Regions from separate parts of the Arthrobacter sp. sptzw42 genome, predicted to be linked through region 2. Evidence: riboswitches for the same ligand, from Rfam matches in the RefSeq annotation. Region 2 holds a riboswitch; the other holds the start of a gene.
What was found. Region 2 has a riboswitch for glycine ahead of gcvP (aminomethyl-transferring glycine dehydrogenase). Riboswitches for the same ligand answer to the same signal wherever they lie in the genome.
Positions count from the first base shown of each region.

Region 1: it holds a riboswitch for glycine, as region 2 does, so the genes downstream of both, gcvP (aminomethyl-transferring glycine dehydrogenase) here and gcvP (aminomethyl-transferring glycine dehydrogenase) in region 2, are expected to answer to the same signal.

Region 1 covers NZ_JBNHEX010000012.1:84,881-90,976, reverse strand. Annotated here, with positions in the region: gene AC5RT4_RS14565 (MFS transporter) at 1-442, opposite strand, end outside; gene AC5RT4_RS14560 (TetR/AcrR family transcriptional regulator) at 508-1,047, shown strand; glycine riboswitch at 1,137-1,235, shown strand; gene gcvP (aminomethyl-transferring glycine dehydrogenase) at 1,415-4,315, shown strand; gene gcvT (glycine cleavage system aminomethyltransferase GcvT) at 4,327-5,481, shown strand; gene AC5RT4_RS14545 (L-serine ammonia-lyase) at 5,570-6,096, shown strand, end outside.
Region 2 covers NZ_JBNHEX010000003.1:324,596-330,691, reverse strand. Annotated here, with positions in the region: gene gcvP (aminomethyl-transferring glycine dehydrogenase) at 1-1,791, opposite strand, end outside; glycine riboswitch at 1,844-1,950, opposite strand; glycine riboswitch at 1,952-2,049, opposite strand; gene AC5RT4_RS05570 (DoxX family protein) at 2,248-2,811, opposite strand; gene AC5RT4_RS05565 (dihydrolipoyl dehydrogenase family protein) at 3,060-4,445, shown strand; gene AC5RT4_RS05560 (spore photoproduct lyase family protein) at 4,555-5,661, shown strand; gene AC5RT4_RS05555 (GOLPH3/VPS74 family protein) at 5,666-6,096, opposite strand, start outside.

The DNA of each region.
Region 1 (6,096 bases), on a different contig from region 2:
CGAAGATGTTGCGGATCAAGGACAGGGTGGAGGGCATCAGCATTGCCCCGAAAAAGCCCAGCGCGGCCCGTCCGGCTATCAGCCAGCCGGCGTCGGGTGCGAAGGCGGTTACTGCTGATACTGCCGCGAAACCAATGCTGCCGGTAATGAGCAGCCGGCGGCGTCCGATCCTGTCGCCGAGGCTTCCCATTACCACCAGCAGCCCGGCCAGCACCAGCGGGTAGGCGTCCACAATCCATAGGAGTTCCACTCCCGTGGTGCCCAGCGCACTGGCTATGGCGGGCAGCGCGAAGGTCAGCGCCGTATTGTCCACGGCAACCAAAAGAACCGGAAACATCAGGAGGGCCAGTGCGAGCCAATCGCGGCTGCCGCCGTTCGCAGAACCGGCGCGCCGCACGGTGGTGGCGGTGATGTTCGATGGGGAAGCAGGGGAAGACATCATCCTGGAACTATACCGTCCGGACGGTACAGTTAAGAAACCGGCCGCGACAATGCATGATGGAAGCCATGCCCCGAAAACCTGTAGCGCGAGACGCTGTCCTGGACGCCTTCGAAGAACTCCTGATTGACGTGGGCGAAAGGGCAGCCACCTTGGAGGCGGTGGCCAAGCGGGCCGGTGTTTCCAAAGGCGGCCTGCTGTACCACTTTCCCAACAAGGACGCCCTGATCACCGCCACCCTGGAACGGCTGGACCGGCTCGCAGGGGAAGATTTCGCTGTCATGGCGGCCGCGCCGGAGGGGGCGGCGGCGTACTTCATCCGGTCCTCGCTCTGGTCTGACACCCCTATGGACCGTTCCTTTGTGGCCGCAACGCGCCTGGCTGAGGTAGCCCATGAAGATGCCCGGCGCCGCTTTGCCGCCATCCAGCAGCAATGGCTGGACCTCATCGGCAAGGACGTTGGCGCGCCGATGGCAAAAGCAGTGCTGTACATGGGGGACGGGCTGTACTTCAACGCCATGTGGGAAAGCGGGCCATCGGGAAACCCCGCTGACAGGCAGGCGGAGGTGGACGAACTCCTTGCCGCCGTCCACCGGCTGAGGGGTTAGCCGGTATTTGCTCCTGCGCCCGGGGCGTAGGAGAATTGGCCATGTGCGGGCCGTGACCGGCCGCAAGAAAAAACAAAATGAATAGCCTTTGATCTGCGGCGGGAGAGTTCTGCCGGAAGGTACTGGCAGGCGCCGTAGGAGCAATACCTCCCCAGGAATCTCACAGGCCCATGTACCGCCGCGGCGAGGCAACTCTGGAAAGCAGCAGGCTGTCCGCAGAGGCATCCGGAATTTGGATACCAGGACTGCTGTGCTCACCGACGGTGCAAGCGGGCAGGCGGAAGCCGGCGTCGCGGAAACTCTCAGGTCCAATACAGAGCGGGGAGGGACCCGAATCGATGCGGCATACCCTGACGCCGCCATAACCATGGAGTTCCTCGTGACTGTATCCTCGGCCTCCGCCACTGCCGCCACCGCAGGCCACGCTTCTTCAGCTGCGGCCGCCGCTTTCGTTGACCGGCACATCGGCGCCCGCCGGGAAGACGACGTCGCCACCATGCTCAAGGCCATTGGCTACGACACCGTGGACGCGCTGGTTGACACCGCCGTCCCCAAGGACATCCGGCAGGACACTGCACTGGAACTGGCAGGCGCGCTCAGCGAGGTGGAGGCGCTGGCTGAACTGCGAAGGCTCGCAGCCAAAAACAAGACCGCCGTGCAGATGATCGGCCAGGGGTACTACGACACCGTGACGCCCCCGGTGATCCGCCGCAACATCCTTGAGGGCCCGGCCTGGTACACCGCCTACACCCCCTACCAGCCCGAGATTTCCCAGGGCCGCCTGGAGGCGCTGCTGAACTTCCAGACCATGGTCCAGGACCTGGTGGGCCTGCCGATCGCGAACGCTTCCCTGCTGGACGAAGCAACCGCGGTGGCCGAGGCCGTCCTGATGATGCGCAGGGCAAATAAGAATACAGAAGCCCGCGACGGCAAGACGGTGTTGGATGCCGACTGCCTGCCGCAGACCATCGCCATCGTCAGGGGCCGCGCCGAGGCGCTGGGTTTTGAGGTTGAGGTCGCAGACCTCTCCAAGGGCCTGCCCGACGGCGTCATCAACGGTGTGGTGCTCCAGCAGCCCGGTGCTTCCGGCCGGGTCTTCGACCACACCGCCGTGATCGCCGACGCCAAGGAGCGCGGTGCCCTGGTGACAGTGGCGGCCGACCTGCTCGCCCTGACCCTCATCACGCCTCCGGGGGAGCAGGGCGCGGACATCGCCGTCGGCTCTGCCCAGCGCTTCGGCGTCCCGCTGTTCTACGGCGGACCGCACGCCGCCTACATGGCCGTGCAGAAAGGCCTGGAGCGTTCCATGCCCGGCCGCCTGGTGGGTGTTTCCAAGGATTCCGCCGGGGTTCCTGCCTACCGCCTGGCCCTGCAGACCCGCGAGCAGCATATCCGCCGCGAGAAGGCCACCTCCAACATCTGCACCGCCCAGGCGCTGCTGGCCATTGTGGCCTCGATGTACGCCGTCTACCACGGCCCGGAGGGACTGAAGGCGATCGCCCGGTCCGCCCACGCGCACGCCAGGATCCTCGCCGCTTCCCTTGAAGGCGCCGGCTTTGAGGTGCTGCACAGGAGCTTCTTCGACACCGTCACCGTCTCCGCGCCCGGCAAGGCTGCGGGCATCGTGGCTGCCGCCGAGGCCAAGGGCATCAACCTGCGCAGTATCGACGCGGACACGGTGGGCTTCTCCACCGATGAGACCACGACGCCGGATGTCGTCGACGGCGTCCTGGCCGCCTTCGGTGCCCCGCCGGCAGAGGTGACAGGAGCGTTTGTCCTGGACGCCGCCGTCGAGCGCTCCTCGGACTTCCTGCAGCATCCGGTGTTCAACACCTACCGCTCGGAGACGCAGCTGCTGCGTTACATCCGGAAGCTTTCAGACCGGGACCTGGCGCTGGACCGCACCATGATCCCGCTGGGCTCCTGCACCATGAAGCTGAACGCCACGGCCGAGATGGAAGCTATCTCCTGGCCGGAGTTCGCCTCCATCCACCCCTTTGCCCCGGACTCGCAGACCGAGGGCTGGCGTGAGCTGATATCCGGGCTCGAAGCGGATCTTGCGGAGATCACCGGATACGACCAGGTGTCCATCCAGCCGAACGCCGGCTCCCAGGGTGAGCTCGCGGGCCTGCTTGCCATCCGTGGCTACCACCACTCCCGTGGGGACCAGCAACGGAACGTCTGCCTGATCCCGGCGTCGGCCCACGGCACGAACGCGGCCTCCGCCGTCCTCGCGGGCATGAAGGTGGTGGTGGTCGCCACCGCGGCCGACGGCACCATTGACCACGCCGATCTGTACGCCAAGATCGAGGCCAACAAGGACGGGCTGTCCTGCATCATGATCACCTACCCGTCCACCCACGGTGTGTACGACGCCGACGTGCGCGAGGTCTGCGACGCCGTCCACGCCGCGGGCGGCCAGGTGTACGTCGACGGTGCCAACCTGAACGCTTTGGTTGGCCTCGCACAGCCGGGCAAGTTCGGCGGCGACGTCTCCCACCTGAACCTGCACAAGACCTTTTGCATCCCGCACGGCGGCGGGGGCCCCGGCGTCGGCCCGGTCGCTGCCAAGGCACACCTGGCACCGTTCATGCCCGGCAACGCGGCCACCTGGACTGAAGGGAAGGACGTCCCGGTCTCGGCCTCGAAGTACGGTTCCGCCGGCGTGCTGCCCATCTCCTGGGCCTACGTAAAGCTCATGGGCGGTCAGGGGCTCACCGAGGCCACCAAGTCCGCCCTGCTCGCCGCGAACTACATCGCCGCGCGCCTGGACGATTCCTTCCCGGTCCTGTATACGGGAGAAGGCGGGCTGGTGGCCCACGAGTGCATCCTGGACCTGCGCGAACTGACCGCAAGGACCGGTGTCACCGCCGAGGACGTGGCCAAGCGCCTCATCGACTACGGCTTCCACGCCCCCACCCTGGCGTTCCCGGTAGCAGGGACCCTGATGGTGGAACCCACCGAATCGGAGGACCTCGCGGAGATCGACCGGTTCATCGAGGCCATGATCACCATCCGCGCGGAGATCGACCAGGTGGCCGACGGCGACTTCGCTGTCACCGACAGCCCGCTGCGCAACGCTCCACACACCGCCGCGGCCGCCATCAGCAGCGACTGGAACCGTGCCTACCCGCGGGAGCAGGCGGTGTTCCCGGTCAAGTCGCTCCGGCAGGACAAGTACTTCCCGCCGGTGGGCCGCATCGACGGCGCAGCAGGGGACCGGAACCTTATCTGCTCCTGCCCGCCGCTGTCCGAGTTCGAGAACTGAGGACCGGCGCCATGACGGAGAAGTACACCGCGCTCTACGACGAGCACAAAAAACTGGGCGCGTCCTTCACGGACTTCGGCGGCTGGCAGATGCCCCTGAAATACAGCTCCGAACTCGCAGAACACCACGCCGTCCGCAAGAGCGCCGGCCTGTTCGACCTCTCCCACATGGGCGAGGTCTGGGTCACCGGCCCGGATGCCGCAGCGTTCCTTGATTACTCCCTGGTGGGGAAGATGTCCGCCATGGCTGTGGGCAAGGCCAAGTATTCGCTGATTTGCAACGAAGACGGCGGCATCATCGATGACCTCATCGTCTACCGGCGCCCCGAAGGCACCGGAAGCGACGGTACCAACGTCTTCCTGGTGGTGCCCAACGCAGGCAACGCCGCGGTAGTGGCCGCCGCCCTTGCCGAACGCGCCGCCGGCTTCGACGTCGTGGTTGACGATGCGTCCGCAGCCACCTCGCTGATAGCCGTCCAGGGCCCGAAGGCGCAGGAGCTGCTGCTCCGCCTCGTCCCCGCAGCGCACCACGCCCTGGTGACGGAACTGAAGTACTACGCTGCCGCTGAGGTTCCGCTCCTGGTGTCCGGTGCCGGGATGGATCTTCTGCTGGCCCGCACCGGCTACACCGGCGAGGACGGGTTCGAGATTTTTGTAGCGAACGACGACGCCCCCGGCCTTTGGCAGGCACTCCTCGCCATCGCGGAGGACGGGGAACTGACGCCGGCGGGCCTGGCCTCCCGCGACTCCCTCCGCCTGGAGGCGGGGATGCCGCTGTACGGCAACGAGCTGTCCCTGCAGAGTGACCCCTTCGCCGCCGGGCTGGGACCCGTCGTCGGGCTTTCCAAGGAAGGCAACTTTGTGGGCAAGGCAGCGCTGGCGGCCAAAAAGGAAGCCGGTGCGGGCACGACGTCCGGCCGCAGGCTGGTGGGGCTCAAAGGCCTGGGCCGGCGCGCCGGCCGGGCACACTACCCGGTCCTCAACGACGGCGCGGTCATTGGCGAAGTCACCTCCGGCCAGCCGTCACCCACCCTGGGATACCCCATCGCCCTGGCGTACGTCGACGTCACGTTCACCGAAGCCGGCACCGCCCTCGAGATTGACCTCCGAGGCAAGGCAGAGCCCTTCGAAGTCGTCAACCTCCCGTTCTATCGACGCCCCACGTAGGTTTCCGTGGTTACCTTGGCCCGCCGCCTTGGTGATGCCTTGGCCGCTCCACCCAACCCGATCACGCACGTTTTAGTTAGGAACCACCATGGCTGTCGGAGTCTTTGACCTTTTCTCGATTGGGCTCGGGCCGTCCAGTTCTCATACCGTGGGGCCGATGCGGGCTGCCGCCGTGTTCGCGGAGGAGCTCAAGGGCCTCGGCAAGCTGACGGAGGTGGCGTCGTTGCGGGTTGACCTGTATGGGTCGCTCGCGGCGACGGGCCATGGGCATGGGACGATGACGGCGATCCTGCTGGGGTTGGAGGGGTTCCATCCGGAGCTGATCCTGCCCGATGAGGTGGAGGAGCGGCTGGCGGCCATTGCAGAGACGGGGATGCTGCAGTTGGCTGGTGCGGTGGCCCTGCCGTATGGAGTGAAGGACATGGTGCTGCGGCCGTTGACGGTGCTGCCGCGGCATACCAACGGGATGACGTTCACCATTTTTGATGCGGAGGAACAGATCCTGCATACGGCGACGTTCTTTTCGGTGGGCGGCGGGTTCATTGTCCGGGAGGGTGAGGAGGACGCGGCCCGGCAGGAGCTGGAGGAGTCCAAGAAGGAGCTGCCGTTGCCGTT
Region 2 (6,096 bases):
GGTGCCGTGGGCGGACGCCGGGATCAGGCAGACATTGCGCTGGGCCTCGCCGCGGGAGTGGTGGTAGCCGCGGATCGCCAGCAAGCCCGCGAGCTCACCCTGGGAGCCGGCGTTCGGCTGGATGGACACCTGGTCGTACCCGGTGATCTCCGCAAGATCCGCTTCAAGCCCGGAAATCAGCTCACGCCAGCCCTCGGTCTGGGAATCCGGAGCGAACGGGTGGATGGAGGCGAACTCCGGCCAGGAGATAGCTTCCATCTCGGCCGTGGCGTTCAGCTTCATGGTGCAGGAGCCCAGCGGGATCATGGTGCGGTCCAGTGCCAGGTCCCGGTCCGAAAGACGGCGGATGTAACGCAACAGCTGTGTTTCGGAGCGGTGGGTGTTGAACACCGGGTGCTGCAGGTAGGTGGAGGTGCGCAGCACCGGTTCGGGCAGTTCGAACCCGGACGCCTCCACAACCGGACCGGCGCCAAAGGCGACAACAACCGCGGAGAGGACCTCCGGCGTCGTGGTTTCATCGACTGACACGCCAACTGTGTCCGCATCGATGAGGCGCAGGTTGATGCCGCGGGCTTCGGCGGCAGTGATCACTTTGGCGGCCTTGCCGGGCACGCGGACGGTGACGGTGTCGAAGAAGGTGTCGGACACCAGTTCGCGGCCGGCAATCTTCAGCGTGGTGGCCAGGGCGCGGGCGTTGTTGTGGACGGTTTCGGCGATGGCCTTCAGGCCGTCGGGGCCGTGGTAGACGGCGTAGAACGACGAAACGATAGCCAGAAGCGCCTGCGCGGTGCAGATGTTGGAGGTGGCCTTCTCGCGGCGGATGTGCTGCTCGCGGGTCTGAAGGGCCAGGCGGTAGGCGGGGACACCGGCGTCGTCCTTGGACACACCGACAATGCGGCCCGGAAGGGTGCGCTCCATGCCCTGGCGGACGGCCATGTAGGCGGCGTGCGGGCCGCCGAAGAACAGCGGGACACCCAGGCGCTGGGTGGAGCCGACGGCGATGTCCGCGCCCTGCTCGCCCGGCGGGGTGATGAGGGTGAGGGCCAGGAGGTCGGCGGCGACGGTGACCAGCGCGCCGCGGTCTTTCGCCTCGGCGATGACGGCGGACTGGTCCCAGACGCGGCCGGAGACGCCGGGCTGCTGGAGGACCAGGCCGTTGATGTCGCCGTCGGGCAGGCCGTCCGCGAGATCGGCGATTTCCACTTCGAACCCGAGGGCCTCCGCGCGGCCCAGCACAATGGCGATGGTCTGCGGGAGGAGGTCGGCGTCCAGGACGGTCTTGCCGTCCTTGGCCGTCTTGGACTTGTTGGCCCTACGCATCAGGAGGACTGCTTCGGCCACGGCGGTGGCTTCGTCGAGGAGGGAGGCGTTGGCCACCGGGAGTGCGGTGAGGTCCTGGACCATGGTCTGGAAGTTCAGCAGCGCCTCGAGCCGGCCCTGGGAGATCTCGGGCTGGTACGGCGTGTAGGCGGTGTACCAGGCGGGTGCTTCGAGGATGTTGCGGCGGATCACCGGCGGGGTCACGGTGTCGTAGTAGCCCTGGCCGATCATCTGCACGGCCATCTTGTTCTTGCCCGCAAGCTTGCGGAGCTCGGCGAGGACCTGGACTTCGCTCAGGGCGCTTTCGAGGGTGAGCGGCGTGTCCTGGCGGATGGAATCGGGGACCGCACTGTCAACGAGGCCATCAACGCTGTCGTAGCCAACGGCCTTGAGCATGGTGTCGATGTCGGACTGGCGGCGCGCGCCGATATGGCGGTCTGCGAAGGTGGTAGGGGACGAATGAACCGTCATGAGAGGAACTCCATAATTCAGGTGGCGCCTAAGCTCCACGTTGATTCGGGTTCCTCCCCGCTCTGTATCGGACCTGAGAGTTTTGCGTTGCCCTGCGTTTTGCAGAGCGCCACTTGCACCGTCGGTGAGCCCGGTTGCCCGGACTGCTTTCCAGAGTTGCCTTGCCGCGGCGGTACGTGGGCCTGAGAGATTCCTGGGGAGGATTTGCTCCTACGGCGCCTGCAGAACGTACCGGCAGGACTCTCCCGCCGCAGATCATCAGCACATGTCACTGTTCGGTGACACGGCTCACACGTTACCGTGTTAGGGCGCGGGATGCAAAATTACCGTCCGATGGTTCGGGAATTCTGCCCCTTACCCGGCCGCCCATCGCAAGTGGACGACGGCGGGATGTCCCACGCCGTCGACAGTCACGGCGGGATGTGCCCGCCGTCGACAGTCGCGGCGTGCAGTCCCTCAGCCTTCTTCCGGCGCGGTGGCTACAGCCGGCGCCTGCGCGTCGGCTGCCAGGGCTTTGCGCCGGCGGTAAATCTGGATGCCCATGGCTGCGGGGATCACAGCCAGAGCGGTGGCGCGCATCCAGGGCCGGTCCAACACGTGACCGGTTAATGCGTCCAGGGAGAAGGGGCCGGAACCACCGATAGTGAACGCCACTGCCGCCAAACCCAGGACCGCCGGGTACTCCAGGCCGCCCTCAGTGGCAAAAAAGCCGTTCGGCGCGTGAACGCTTGCAGCCACACCCATCGTGGTTGCAGCGGCGGCGCCGGCGGCAGGGGTAGCCAGGCCCAGGGCCAAGGCAACACCTGCTCCAGCTTCACCTACACCGGCGAGGATTGCGCTGGGTTTTGCGGGACGGAAACCCATGGCGTGCATGCCCTTGCTGGTACCTTCGAGCCCTCCCCCGCCGAACCACCCAAAGAGTTTTTGGGATCCGTGGGCAATAAGAACACCTCCAAGCGCAACCCTGAAAAGGCTTTGCGCCGCGGCTGCTGCCTCAGGACTGGTTGTTACGTGGCTCATCAGACTCCTCCTTGGGTTGGCTGTGCCGGTGCTGTACCTTGCCATTTTGACGTAGAAAGCCACCACTGCACCCCTTCAATTTCCTGCGAAGAAGTTCCTGCTCCTTGGAGTGCGTTCTTCTGCCGAGCACGTAACCCGCGCAGAAGGCCAGGACAAGCAGCCCGACGACGGCGAGCGCCAGGCTGATCTACGTTCCCCCTGACGAAGTGCGTGCCGCATGGGGCAGGATGGGTGCCAAGGGAGGCGTTATGGATTTTGATGTCCTGGTAGTCGGAGCCGGACCGGCGGGCATGGCTGCCGCAACACGGGCAGCGGAGCTGGGTGCACGTACCGCCGTTGTTGAGCGTGCCCGGCTGGGCGGCACCTGCGTGAACTCAGGTTGCGTGCCCACGCGGGTGCTGGCGAAGACTGCGCGGTTGTACAGGGAAGTGCGCACCGCCCGGGACTACGGAATTGTGGTCCACGAGCCTGCGGTGGACTGGCCGCAGCTGGTCCGGCGGGTGCAATCGACCGTGGACCGCGTACTTGACGCCAAAGCGTACAACGAGGCCATGCGGCAACTGGACATCACGTTCCTTCAAGGGGATGCAGCGTTCAGCGAGCCGCAGGAAATGTTGATCGGCGGGCGCCCGGTTACCGCTGCTTCGGTCATCCTGTGTGTGGGCGGAAGTGCCCGGAGGCTGCCCATCCCGGGCGCGGAGCACGCCGTGCTGCCTCACGAAGTCTTGGACCTTCCTGAACTTCCCAGCTCCGTCGCAATTATCGGCGGCGGCCACACCGGTGCGCAGCTGGCCACGATCTTCGATGCCCTTGGATCGCACGTTACCCTTCTGGACCTCGCACCGCGCATCCTCACCACCGAGGACGATGACGTCTCCATGGCGGTCACGGAAGGCTTCCGTTCCCGCGGCGTGCACGTGGATGTCGGCATCCGCGGTGTGGATGGCATTGAGAAGCACGACGGCGGAGGCCTGGAAATCCGCTGGCAGGGCGGGGACGGCGCGCAGTCGGCACAGGTGGGTGCGGTAATTATGGCTGCCGGCTGGCCAGCGAATATTGACGGTCTTGGCCTGGAGGCGGCAGGCGTCGCCGCTGGGAGGGGAGCTATCCCGGTGGACAACTACCTTCGCTCCAACGTCCCGCACATTTTTGTTGCCGGAGACGCGAACGGGACGTCCATGCTGGTGCAGGCCGCTGTCTTCGAGGGTGAGACTGCCGCAGAGAATGCCGTCCTGGGAGCGCACCGGACCACGCCGCACCACCTGCTGCCGGAGGGCGGGTTCACCGACCCGGACTACGCCGGAGTGGGCCTCACCGAGGCGAAGGCCCGGGAACGCGACGCGGAGTGCGCCGTCGTCGTCGTTCCCTATGCGTCGGTGGAACGTCCCATCATCGATGACCGGGAGCAGGGATTTCTGAAACTGGTCACGGACCGGCACCGGGAGCTGATACTCGGCGCACACGCGGTTGGCGAGAACGCAGTGGAGGTCATCCAGGCAGTTGCGTCCGCAATGGCCGCCGGCACAGACGTGGCCACCCTTGCACGCGTGAAGTTTGCCTACCCGACGTACAGCTCAATAATCGGTCGCGCGGCACGGCAGGTGGTGCGGGGAGCAACGAAAGAGTCCTGGTGAGCGGACTGAATCCGTCGTAGTTTTCCACGGACTCTTACCTCGCCTTTAGGGTATTCCGGGCAAAATACGTGGAACAACCGCACCATCATCATTGTTGTTAAAGGCAATGATGACTCTTCAGGAATCGGACCTGACCACACTTTCTCCCACCCGTTTATGGGTTCCCAAACACGTGCTGATCACGAGGGCCGCAGCAGACCTGCCCCACACAGCTGAAATCCTTCGGCGCTGCGAGCGTGCCGGTGTTGACGACATTCGGTTCCTGCCCGCGAACGCCTTAACAGGCCTGCGCGGCGCCAGTGAGCGCGAAACGTACGCGTCCGCCAAGAACACGCTTGCGGTGGTCGTGGCCCCGCCCAGCGTCCTCAAGCCACAGCCAATCCCGCCGAGCGCTGACTGGCGCATCGACCTCGCCAAGGGTTGCCCCGCCCACTGCCAGTACTGTTACCTGGCCGGATCCCTGCAGGGTCCTCCCGTGACACGCGTGTACGCGAACATTGACGATGTGCTGGGCGGAATACGCACCCACGCCGGCAGAGGCTCTGTCACCCGCGGGACCCTGGACCGTGGCCATGAGGGCACGACGTTCGAGTTGTCCTGCTACACCGATCCCCTGGGCATCGAGAGCGTGACCGGGTCGCTCGCTGCCGCAATTTCCCGCGTGGGGGCGGGGGAATTCGGCGACGACGTGCAGTTGCGGTTTACGACGAAGTTCGACGATATCGGTGAGTTGGTAACCCTCAATCATGGGCGCAGGACGCGGATCCGGTTTTCGGTCAACGCCGCAGACGTAGCGGGCCGGTTTGAAGGAGGCACTGCGCGGATGCCCGCCCGGCTTGCCGCTCTCCGAGCTGTGGCAGCGACGGGTTACCGGGTAGGCCTGACAATTGCCCCTGTTATGCCCGTACCTGGCTGGCGGGAGCAGTATGGCGCGCTGCTGGACAGCGTCGCCGATGCTGTCGCCGGCATCAATGACCTCGATCTGACCGCCGAGATCATCACGCACCGCTTCACTCCGGCGAGCAAGGAAGTGCTGCTGGGCTGGTATCCGGGAACCAAGCTTGAGATGGACGAGGAATCGCGGAGCCAGAAGCGATCCAAGTTTGGCGGCGTCAAGTACGTGTACCCGAAGCAGACCATGACGGAGATGCGCGGGTGGTTCACAGAGGAGCTGGAGCGGCGGCTGCCGGCCGCCCGGCTCCTCTACTGGACATGACCCGTCACAACGTTGCTGCTTCTTCCTCGGCAAGCCTGATCAGGCGAAGTTCGTCCTCCACGGCGCGGGACGGCCAATAGTCCTTCGCCAGCTCGCTTGCCCGGATCCTGTCTGCCTCGGGGAAGAGCTTGCCGAGCAACCCGGACGCCTGAAGCAGGGCGATCAGCACGATGGTCCGGGCGTCGGGCCCCTTGGCAACGGGCTTGGCATTCGGCACTTTGGACCCTGCCTCCGCCGACCCTGCGGCCCCGGCCTCGGCTGCCTCGGCACTCGGGGCCCCGGCCTCCGCTGCTGTGTCCGGCACCTCCAGGCTGGACGGCGGACCGCTGAGCGCAGCCCGGATCTTCTCCAGGAGCGCCGCCTCCGGGGCATGGTCCTTCTCCGGGTACCGCGCGGCCCGGAACCTGCCCAGGTGCTTTTCACCGGCATGCTCCA